Regions from separate parts of the Paenibacillus sp. Y301 genome, predicted to be linked through region 2. Evidence: riboswitches for the same ligand, from Rfam matches in the RefSeq annotation. Region 2 holds a riboswitch; the other holds the start of a gene.
What was found. A riboswitch is a leader RNA that binds a small molecule or an ion and turns the genes downstream of it on or off. The one in region 2 is predicted to bind cyclic di-AMP.

Region 1 (4,440 bases), 470 kb from region 2:
CAGCTACCCATGCCATGAGCGGTAGAATCCAAGGGTATACCATATTAATCGGGGATTGACTAGCATCCGTCGTAGACCAGCTATGAAGCGTCAGACCGAGTATTAAAAAGATGACGGATTGAACTCCTAACAAGATGAGGGCCCATAAATATCCGACATACATACTATGAAGAACAAATTTACCATACCCGGCTTCTTTTGCACGTGGCCAAGGATTAAGTCCTGTTTCCTTCCGCCATAAGCCATCTCCACCAACAAGTGAGAAGTACAATAACGCAGCCATAACTAAGGTAAGGAGACCCTGGAATATTAACCCGAACGTTAGACTTAATCCCGTCAGTCCCTCGGCTTCCAAGGCGGGCAACATATTTAATGTGCTTAGCATGGAGACAATGAAATAGAATGAACTCAGGAATATTCCTCGAACAAAAGAGGTATGCTTTCTCGTTATTGCGCTATATACAATAGCAAGTATGCCAAGCGCTAAAGTGAGGAGTCCATATCCGAGCATGGTCATCCAAACGGCTTTGGTGTGTTCTTTTTCTACATAAGATGTATGTTCTGACGGAATCGAAAAGGAAGGTTCAAAGGAGACGATCCTGTCTGATCCGAAAGTGAACTTCAATTGTAATACGGCCTCGCCAATCGTAGTATTTAAGTCCGAATAGGTAAGGGTCGATTTTTTATTTTCTGTGATCTGGAGAGTCTTTGAATCATATCCTAATTGGGTTAGCCATTGTTCTGCAAGTCTTACATTATTTGTTGTACTGATCGATTCCTCTGTAGGTTCAATAAGGGGCGAGTTCTTCTTCTGAGAAAAGGATACGATATCTCCTGTATTCATATGTACATCTATATTAAGGTAGTTATTGGTATTACCTTCTTTCAGACGGACGCGGTAAACTTCGGTTGGATATTTATGATCGAAAGTAGTATTGTATTTCTCCATTAACTTCTCTTTAGATAAATAACCATATAAATCTGAGTCAGATTGATAGGTGACCAAAGTATCATCGGGTTGACTCAATACATGAATGTGAAGTTGTGACTCAGCATATTGTGTGGCCGCGATTCTTGCTTGATCCTTAGTGATTAATTCTTTGCTTGGTTGCTCCAGTGTATCGGATGCGGTGCTGGGGAATACTTGCAATATCATAAACAGAATCAGACCGATAACCCCACATAGACCGAGAACCTTATAGTTGATATTAAGTTTCAAAGGTTGTCCCGTAGAATTCATTTAATTTCCTCCTAAAAGTTTTTGAGCGCTACTTCTTAGAATTACTTCGTAAAAACTTACATCGAAAGCATAAACTTAAAGTTTTTGAGCGTTACTCCTTGGTAATACTTCGTAAAAACTTACATCGAAAGCATAAACTTAAAGTTTTTGAGCGCTACTCCTTGGTAATACTTCGTAAAAACTTACATCGAAAACATAAACTTCGTTAGATGCTCTTATAAGTAACGATAACATAGCATAGCTTCTAGCGGTAAATCCAGCAAATGTAACTCGAAATGGTGCAAAGCAGATGAATAAGAAGGTAATCATACTTATGGAGAGAGAACCACTGTTCTGATACGTTCTTTCGCTTATATTTAACCCATATCCAGTCATTTGTCCAGAAAATCAATTTGTACAGTTACTGGATAAAGATTATAATCGGAATGCAATTTAATAATGCGCCAAATTTTCATATGAAATACGGGGGAACCATTTCTTGTAGAGACGATTTAGTCTATCTACTTGTGGGGTGAATTTCGTTGTTGAATGAACGAATAGGGTAAGCTGTGCATACCCGAATCCGTCAGCTAACCTCGTAGGCGATATGCAAGCAGGAACCAACCGAGAGGCATTGGATTTCCAGTGTCTTTTTTTGTTGATTTAAAAAGGGGTGAAGCGTGTGAAATGGAAGTATAGTTGGTTCAGATTATCCCCTCCACAAATTCTAGTTATTGGTTTCGCTACCATTATACTACTGGGAACGGTATTGTTAACCTTACCCATATCGAATACGACGGGTAAACCCCTCGCCTTCATTGATGCATTGTTTACAGCAACATCAGCGACTTGCGTTACGGGCTTAGTCGTGCAGGACACGGGGACGTTCTTCAGCACATTTGGGCAAGTGGTCATTATTATGCTCATTCAGGTGGGCGGACTTGGATTTATGACGATGGCTACGTTATTCGCCTTTCTGTTGAAACGGAAGATATCCCTACGTGACCGTTTGCTCCTTCAAGAAGCGATGAATCAGGGCTCAATGGAAGGAATAGTACGACTGATTCGAAAAGTATTACTCTTTTCTCTTATTATCGAAGGATCAGCTGCTGTTCTGTTAACTGTAAGATGGGCAGTAGATATGCCCTTTGGAAAAGCTTTATATTTTGGTATTTTTCATGCCATTTCAATGTTTAACAATGCTGGATTTGATCTATTCGGTGACTTCCGTAGCCTTACAGGTTATGTATATGATCCAATCGTCAACTTTGTGGTGATGTTCCTTATTGTATCTGGAGGAATTGGATTCATTGTTCTATCTGACATGGTCGATTTCCGAAAGACGCGTAGGATATCTTTACATTCAAAAGTAGTACTATCCATGACAGCCTTTCTAATCGTGTTCGGAGCCATTGTTATATTTGTATTCGAGTATTCTAATCCAAGAACATTAGGGTCGTTAAATTGGGGTGGCAAAATCCTTGGCTCCCTCTTCCAATCGGTTACACCAAGAACTGCAGGTGCGAATACGCTTGATCTGGGTAATATGAGACAGGCATCTCAATTCTTTATGATTATACTTATGTTCATTGGGGCTTCTCCAGGATCTACTGGAGGTGGGATCAAGACAACAACGTTTACGCTTATTATTGGTGCTGTGATCTCCATGTTACGTGGACGAGATGACATCGTATTGTTTCGCTACCGGTTTGCGCAAGAACGTATATTTAAAGCGCTCACGATTACACTAGTTGCACTTTTGCTTGTAATGAGTGTAGCGATGATACTTTCTACGACAGAAGACAGTAGTTTTCTAATGATATTGTATGAGACAACTTCTGCATTTGGTACAGTAGGGTTAACGATGGGATTAACCACACATCTGACCTTAGCGGGTAAAATTCTGATAAGTCTAACGATGTTTGCAGGTCGCCTTGGACCACTTACACTGGCATATGCACTGGGTCCGAAGAAAGGCAAAGAGTTATATCGTCATCCAGAGGGTAAAATTATTATAGGGTAGAAGAGAAATTGAGATGATTAAAGGAGTATTGAAAGAGAGATGAAGAAACAGCAGTTTGTCGTTATTGGATTGGGGCGGTTCGGGTCTTCTATTGCTCAAGAACTTATGGCACTGAATTATGAAGTGCTAGGGATCGATCGAAATGAAGAGATTGTAAGTGATATGAGTGAGTTACTGACGTATGCTGTTGTGGCAGATGCCTCAGATGAAGAAGTGCTGAAATCGTTAGGTGTTCGTAATTTCGATTGTGGTATTGTGGCTATCGGAGAAGACATCCAGACGAGTATTCTTGCAACCATACTGCTCAAAGATTTAGGAGTAACGACAGTCGTTGCTAAAGCGATCTCTGTTCTTCACGGAAGAGCATTGGAGAAACTAGGAGTAGATCGAGTAGTGTACCCTGAGCGAGATATGGGCATTCGGGTTGCACATCAACTGGTAACTCCGAACTTACTGGATTATATTGAACTTTCGAAAGATTACAGCATTGTAGAGATGAACGCTCCGTTATGTCTTGATGGTAAGACACTCACAGAGATAAATATTCGTACTAGATTTGGCTGTAGCATCGTGGCTTTGCATAGATCAACTGGCATTATTGTGGCGCCTACAGCAATGGATCAGGTTCGAGCAGGCGATATTATGGTCATTATCGGGTCTAACGAGAATATTGAAAATTTTGAGAATGAACTCATGGATGACAATTAAATAGGAATAGAACCACTTTCGGTAGAGGTAGCTAATTTCTCAAAAAAATGCGAACGTAAAACACAGAGAAGGTCAAGGAGATTATCCTTGACCTTCTCTGTGTTTCTTTTTTTGGTGAAATCATAAAAATCATAAATCTAGGCGATTAAATAAGGATTCTGTTTCTTCGATCCATTGCCGTGCAGCCTTACTTAACTCGGTATATTCACCATAGATTAAGGATGTCGTTCGTCGTGTTTCTTTGAGATCAGGGATATGAATAACTTTGAGATCATTATCGTCAATAAGTTGTTGATGTAGATAAGATTTGGGTAATAATGTTACAGCTTTACAAGTAGGTAATAAGCGGACAATCGCTTCAAACGAGTCGATCTCCATTCGAATATCAGGCATAATACCCGTATTCTCAAATAAGTCGTCCATTAATTTACGATACCATGTCCCACTTGAGAAAATAATCATGGGTGTCTCATGTAAATCGTTCATATGA
Region 2 (4,440 bases):
TTCTACATCAATGGGAACAGGCAGAACGAAGATCACTTACTAAAGGAAAAAAGGGTACCTCATCATGAATTGAGGTACCCTTCTTTTGTAATGGTGCATTTATGGATTAGTTACATCATTCGAATCTGGCTGATTATGGGTGTTCGATGATTGATTATTATTCGTATCCGTTGGGCTGGTGCCGTTAATATCTAATGGAATTGAAATATTAGGAGCATCCCCTTCATTTCCACCAATAGGTTGACCTTTAGAGTTGTAATAATACATAGGAACGTCACCTACAACCATTAGGTATGATATAGGTATTTCCGTCTCTACAGAATCATGTTCCATATCAAAAGGAATGACTACAGCAACGTCTACACTGACGTGGATGTATACCTCCACAAGAATCATATTGATTCCAGCATCCCGTTGCCTCGTTGATAATTCGATCTTAGCGGCTCCCTGAGGCTCTATTTTCACGGGAATTCCAGGACCAATTGAAGCCAGAAAAGGACTTCCTAACGCCATCCCAATAGGAATATGTTCCTTTAACTGATGTACGTCGTTTAATGTAGCTTGAACAACCTTAAACGTATTGGATGTAATCTTCATTTGTTCCGCATAATTCAACATGAACCCTGATACCTTGCCGGACGTATCCATTTTCCAATTCACGAGATCATCGAAATTCTGTTCTTGCGTAACCTGTGCTGTAATCGCCTCATTGATCGCTTCCGTCGCCAGCTGTTTCACTCTAATTTGAGCCAAATTCATAATAGGTGGTTTCAAATTACGATCTATGTACGCGAATCCCTGAAACATTATGATTAAAAAAACGAGAAACCCAACAAGCCACAATCTACGTCTGCTTCTGGGTTTCCCGCTTCGCTGGCTATGCCACCTTGCTCTTCTTTTCATGATCATCCCCCTAATGCCGACAATAAATCTCTATACAAGCATATGATTGGGATTACAAAAAAAGAAGAAGCTCTAATCTAAGATGGCCGGTATGTGTCTTCCACATCTGATAATTCTATTCTAATGTAATGCCACTTTTGCCGATTTCGAGCGTTCAGATTTTACTGGCATTTCAGGCAATTCGTTAACAGATATAATACGATCGGACTTCTTCTCTGGCTGCTTCCAATACTTCTCATTTCCCGGTAAATCATCGAACCACGAGGCATCACTTGGACAATCCAGAACCATAAACTTCCCATACACATCGTCTCTTGATTGGTGATATTTTAAATAAGCCTTACCGTGGTCAATAGCTAAGATCTCAATTTTTCCAGATGTATGACTCATAGATAGACGGACTCGTTTACCCAACCCTGATGTCTTCGCCTTAGCCTCTTCCACAAGTTGATACACCTGCTCCAACGGAAGTACAAAATCTCGGTTACCTGCAACCGGACGATTTATAAAGAAATAATAAGGTGTGACACCAGCCCACGACAATTGATCAAGAAGTTCTGCAAGTACATCGGCATTATCATTGATTCCACGTAAAATAGGCGTTTGGTTTACGACGATTGCTCCTGCTTGATGTAACGCCTCAAACCCCCGTTTGGCTTCAGGCGTTATTTCACGCGGATGATTAATATGGGCCATGACATAGATGCGTTTATCAGCACTTGAGTGCCTCTTGATAAGTTCTAATAACTTCTCGTCTTCGTAGATTCGCATCGGGTTAAATACGGGAATTTTAGATCCTAATCGAATAACTTTGACATGCTCAATATCACGCAATTGGTCAAGAATGATCTCTAGCTTCGAAGTAGCTAGGATTAAGCTATCTCCACCTGTTAGTAATACATTATTTATTTCTGGATGATTCGCAATATACTCAATTCCTGGGCTTACATCGGACATCGCTTCTTTTACGTCATTACGAAATAAGCGCTTTCTAAAACAATATCGACAATAAGCACCACATACCTCGGATACAATTAATAAGGCCGTCGTTCTATATTTATGCTGGCAACCGGGTACAACGTAGTTCGTGTCTTCATCCGATGCATCCCAGCGACCATACTCGGATAGTTCTCCTTCATTCGGAATAACTAATTTCTTGATCGGATCATTTGGATCAGCCCAATTCACTAGCTTTAAGTAATAATCATTAACGCGAAATACGAATTTCTCCGTTATCTGTTTAAGTTTCTGACGCTCATGTTCCGGGATTTCCATGATCTTATCAATATCGGTAATATATTTCGGCTGTGGCATATTACTCCTCCTTGAAGTTTAAAATATGGTTTGTTACATTTGTCCCCCCTTTTTCTTAAAATAAAAATGACCCGTCCCATCACAAAGCGAAGTAAACACTTCACCTTGGGAAGGGTATCGGGCCATAAAGACGCAAAAAGACCCGATAACGGGTCATTAGAACAGTTATAAACCATAAGTTGACCCATCTACTACTGACGAGGTTAGCTGTCGGGCTCGGGAAAGATGGTTCCCTACAAATGTCTCTTGATTCGCCCCAAAAAAATGGTTCCCCCGCTTTTCAGCTACTATGCTGAAAATTAAGCGTAACTTTATAGTACATAAGTCCATTCAATTAGTCAAATGTTGGATATTTTAAATTCCAAAAAAACAAAGAACATTCATCAAGGCATTAGATTAGTTTAATGAATGTTCTTCGTCAAATATTACTTTCCTTCAGCAACTGCCTTTGCAGCATGTTCTCCACTCAAGCGTCCACTAGTTAACGCATACTGAACCGCACTACCTGACATATAGACCTGGTTGTATAAATAGCGATTCGCTGCTTCTCCACCCGCATAAAGATTGTCGATGACTGAGCCATCTTCTTTTACAACACGATAATGTTCGTCGACTTTCACTCCACCAAATGTACCCATAGTTTTAGGATAGTATTTAAAAGCATAGAATGGCCCTTTATTAACAGATACAAGTGTCTTTACTTCTTTGTTGAATTCATCTTTACCTGAAGTTACTCCAGCATTGAAAGTATCCATTGTTTTCACAAGAGCTGCTCCAGATACTTGCATAGTAGAGGCTAATTCTTCCATTGTATTTCCGACAGCGATCTCAGCATTAGGAAGTTTACCTTCAATGGCACCAATTACTTTCGCATTGGCTTCACTTGAATCTATAACCATCCATACCTGTTCGTTAGGAAGCACTTTATTTGTTACAATAGCGTAATGACTATTTTCATCCATAAAACGTTCGCCTTTTTCGTTCACTAATACTTTAGTAGTATCCCATTCAATACCACGTAATTCTGGAACCAAACTTCCCATACCTAGACCAATCACCCACGGATCTTCGTATAACGCTGCGCCTAATTTTTCTGCCATGACTATCCCATCACCTGTACTACCCGCAGCAGCTGCACTGATCCCCATATCGTCAACAAATTGAGGTAAGAAACGCTTCATCATTTCCTCACTCTTAGCAAATCCTCCTGAAGCGATGATGACTTTTTTCGCATGAACGATCAGCTTTCCTTCAGCATTCTCCGCTGCAACACCAATTACGTTACCTTTATCATCCGTGATTAATTCCGTTGCTTTTGTCTCTAAAAGGATATCGACTCCTTTATCTTTAAGGGTCTTATCTAGATTTGCAATTAAGCTAGCACCACCAGCTTCAGGAAAATGAAGGCGAGCTACAGGATCAACACCATATCCTTCCACACGAGTATACTTATGATTCATATAATCAACCAACCAGTGTGTTGTATCTACTGCCTCATCCATAAAGGTTTCTACACGATCATAATCTGGATATATACTATCAGGATTACTTGTACTTTGACGCTCTTTCCACAACTGCATCCATGATTCTGGTGAATCCTCAATGCCTAGTTCCTTTTGGAAACGAGTACCTGTTGCAGAAATACCTCCGCCAGATAACGCTGTAGAACCACCTACCGTTGCCATTTTCTCTAGTACAATAACCTTGGCGCCGTTCTCAAACGCAGATCCAGCAGCTGTGAGACCTGTACCTCCTCCACCAATAACGACAACATCCGTTGTTAGTTCAGTTTCCTTTTGTGCCTTATCATCCGTTATGGCAGCAACCTTAAGGGTAGCTACATCTCCGCCCGCTTGCTTGACACAATCTTCAACCGCAGCAAGGATCGCCTTCGATGAATTAGAAGCGCCTGACACAACATCAACTGCCAATGTCTGTCCCTCAACAATTTGCTGAGGGATACGTTCGAATGGTGTATTGCTAAGACTATCCGTTTCGCTATGCTCTTTAATAGTTACAGATACGATCGCGTTATCATCAAATACAACCTCAACCGTGATATCACCATTGTTACCTTGTGCCTTTGATGTGTAAGTACCTGCTTTATAAGTTGCTGTTCCCGAAGTTGTATTCGAATTTGCGTTAGTATCTTTGGCAGAATTTGAACAAGCAACTACATTTAGTATTAATACTAATCCCAACAGCAAGAAATTTACCCTTTTC

Region 1: it holds a riboswitch for cyclic di-AMP, as region 2 does, so the genes downstream of both, AC1D69_RS05730 (TrkH family potassium uptake protein) here and AC1D69_RS03505 (KamA family radical SAM protein) in region 2, are expected to answer to the same signal.

The regions. Positions count from the first base shown of each region.
Region 1 covers NZ_JCAIUL010000002.1:482,055-486,494, forward strand. The annotation lists gene AC1D69_RS05725 (CPBP family intramembrane glutamic endopeptidase) at 1-1,240, opposite strand, end outside; cyclic di-AMP (ydaO/yuaA leader) riboswitch at 1,672-1,838, shown strand; gene AC1D69_RS05730 (TrkH family potassium uptake protein) at 1,902-3,242, shown strand; gene AC1D69_RS05735 (potassium channel family protein) at 3,282-3,950, shown strand; gene AC1D69_RS05740 (LysR family transcriptional regulator) at 4,080-4,440, opposite strand, start outside.
Region 2 covers NZ_JCAIUL010000002.1:14,789-19,228, reverse strand. The annotation lists gene AC1D69_RS03515 (M23 family metallopeptidase) at 1-68, shown strand, start outside; gene yunB (sporulation protein YunB) at 100-903, opposite strand; gene AC1D69_RS03505 (KamA family radical SAM protein) at 1,024-2,217, opposite strand; cyclic di-AMP (ydaO/yuaA leader) riboswitch at 2,395-2,533, opposite strand; gene AC1D69_RS03500 (FAD-dependent oxidoreductase) at 2,643-4,440, opposite strand, start outside.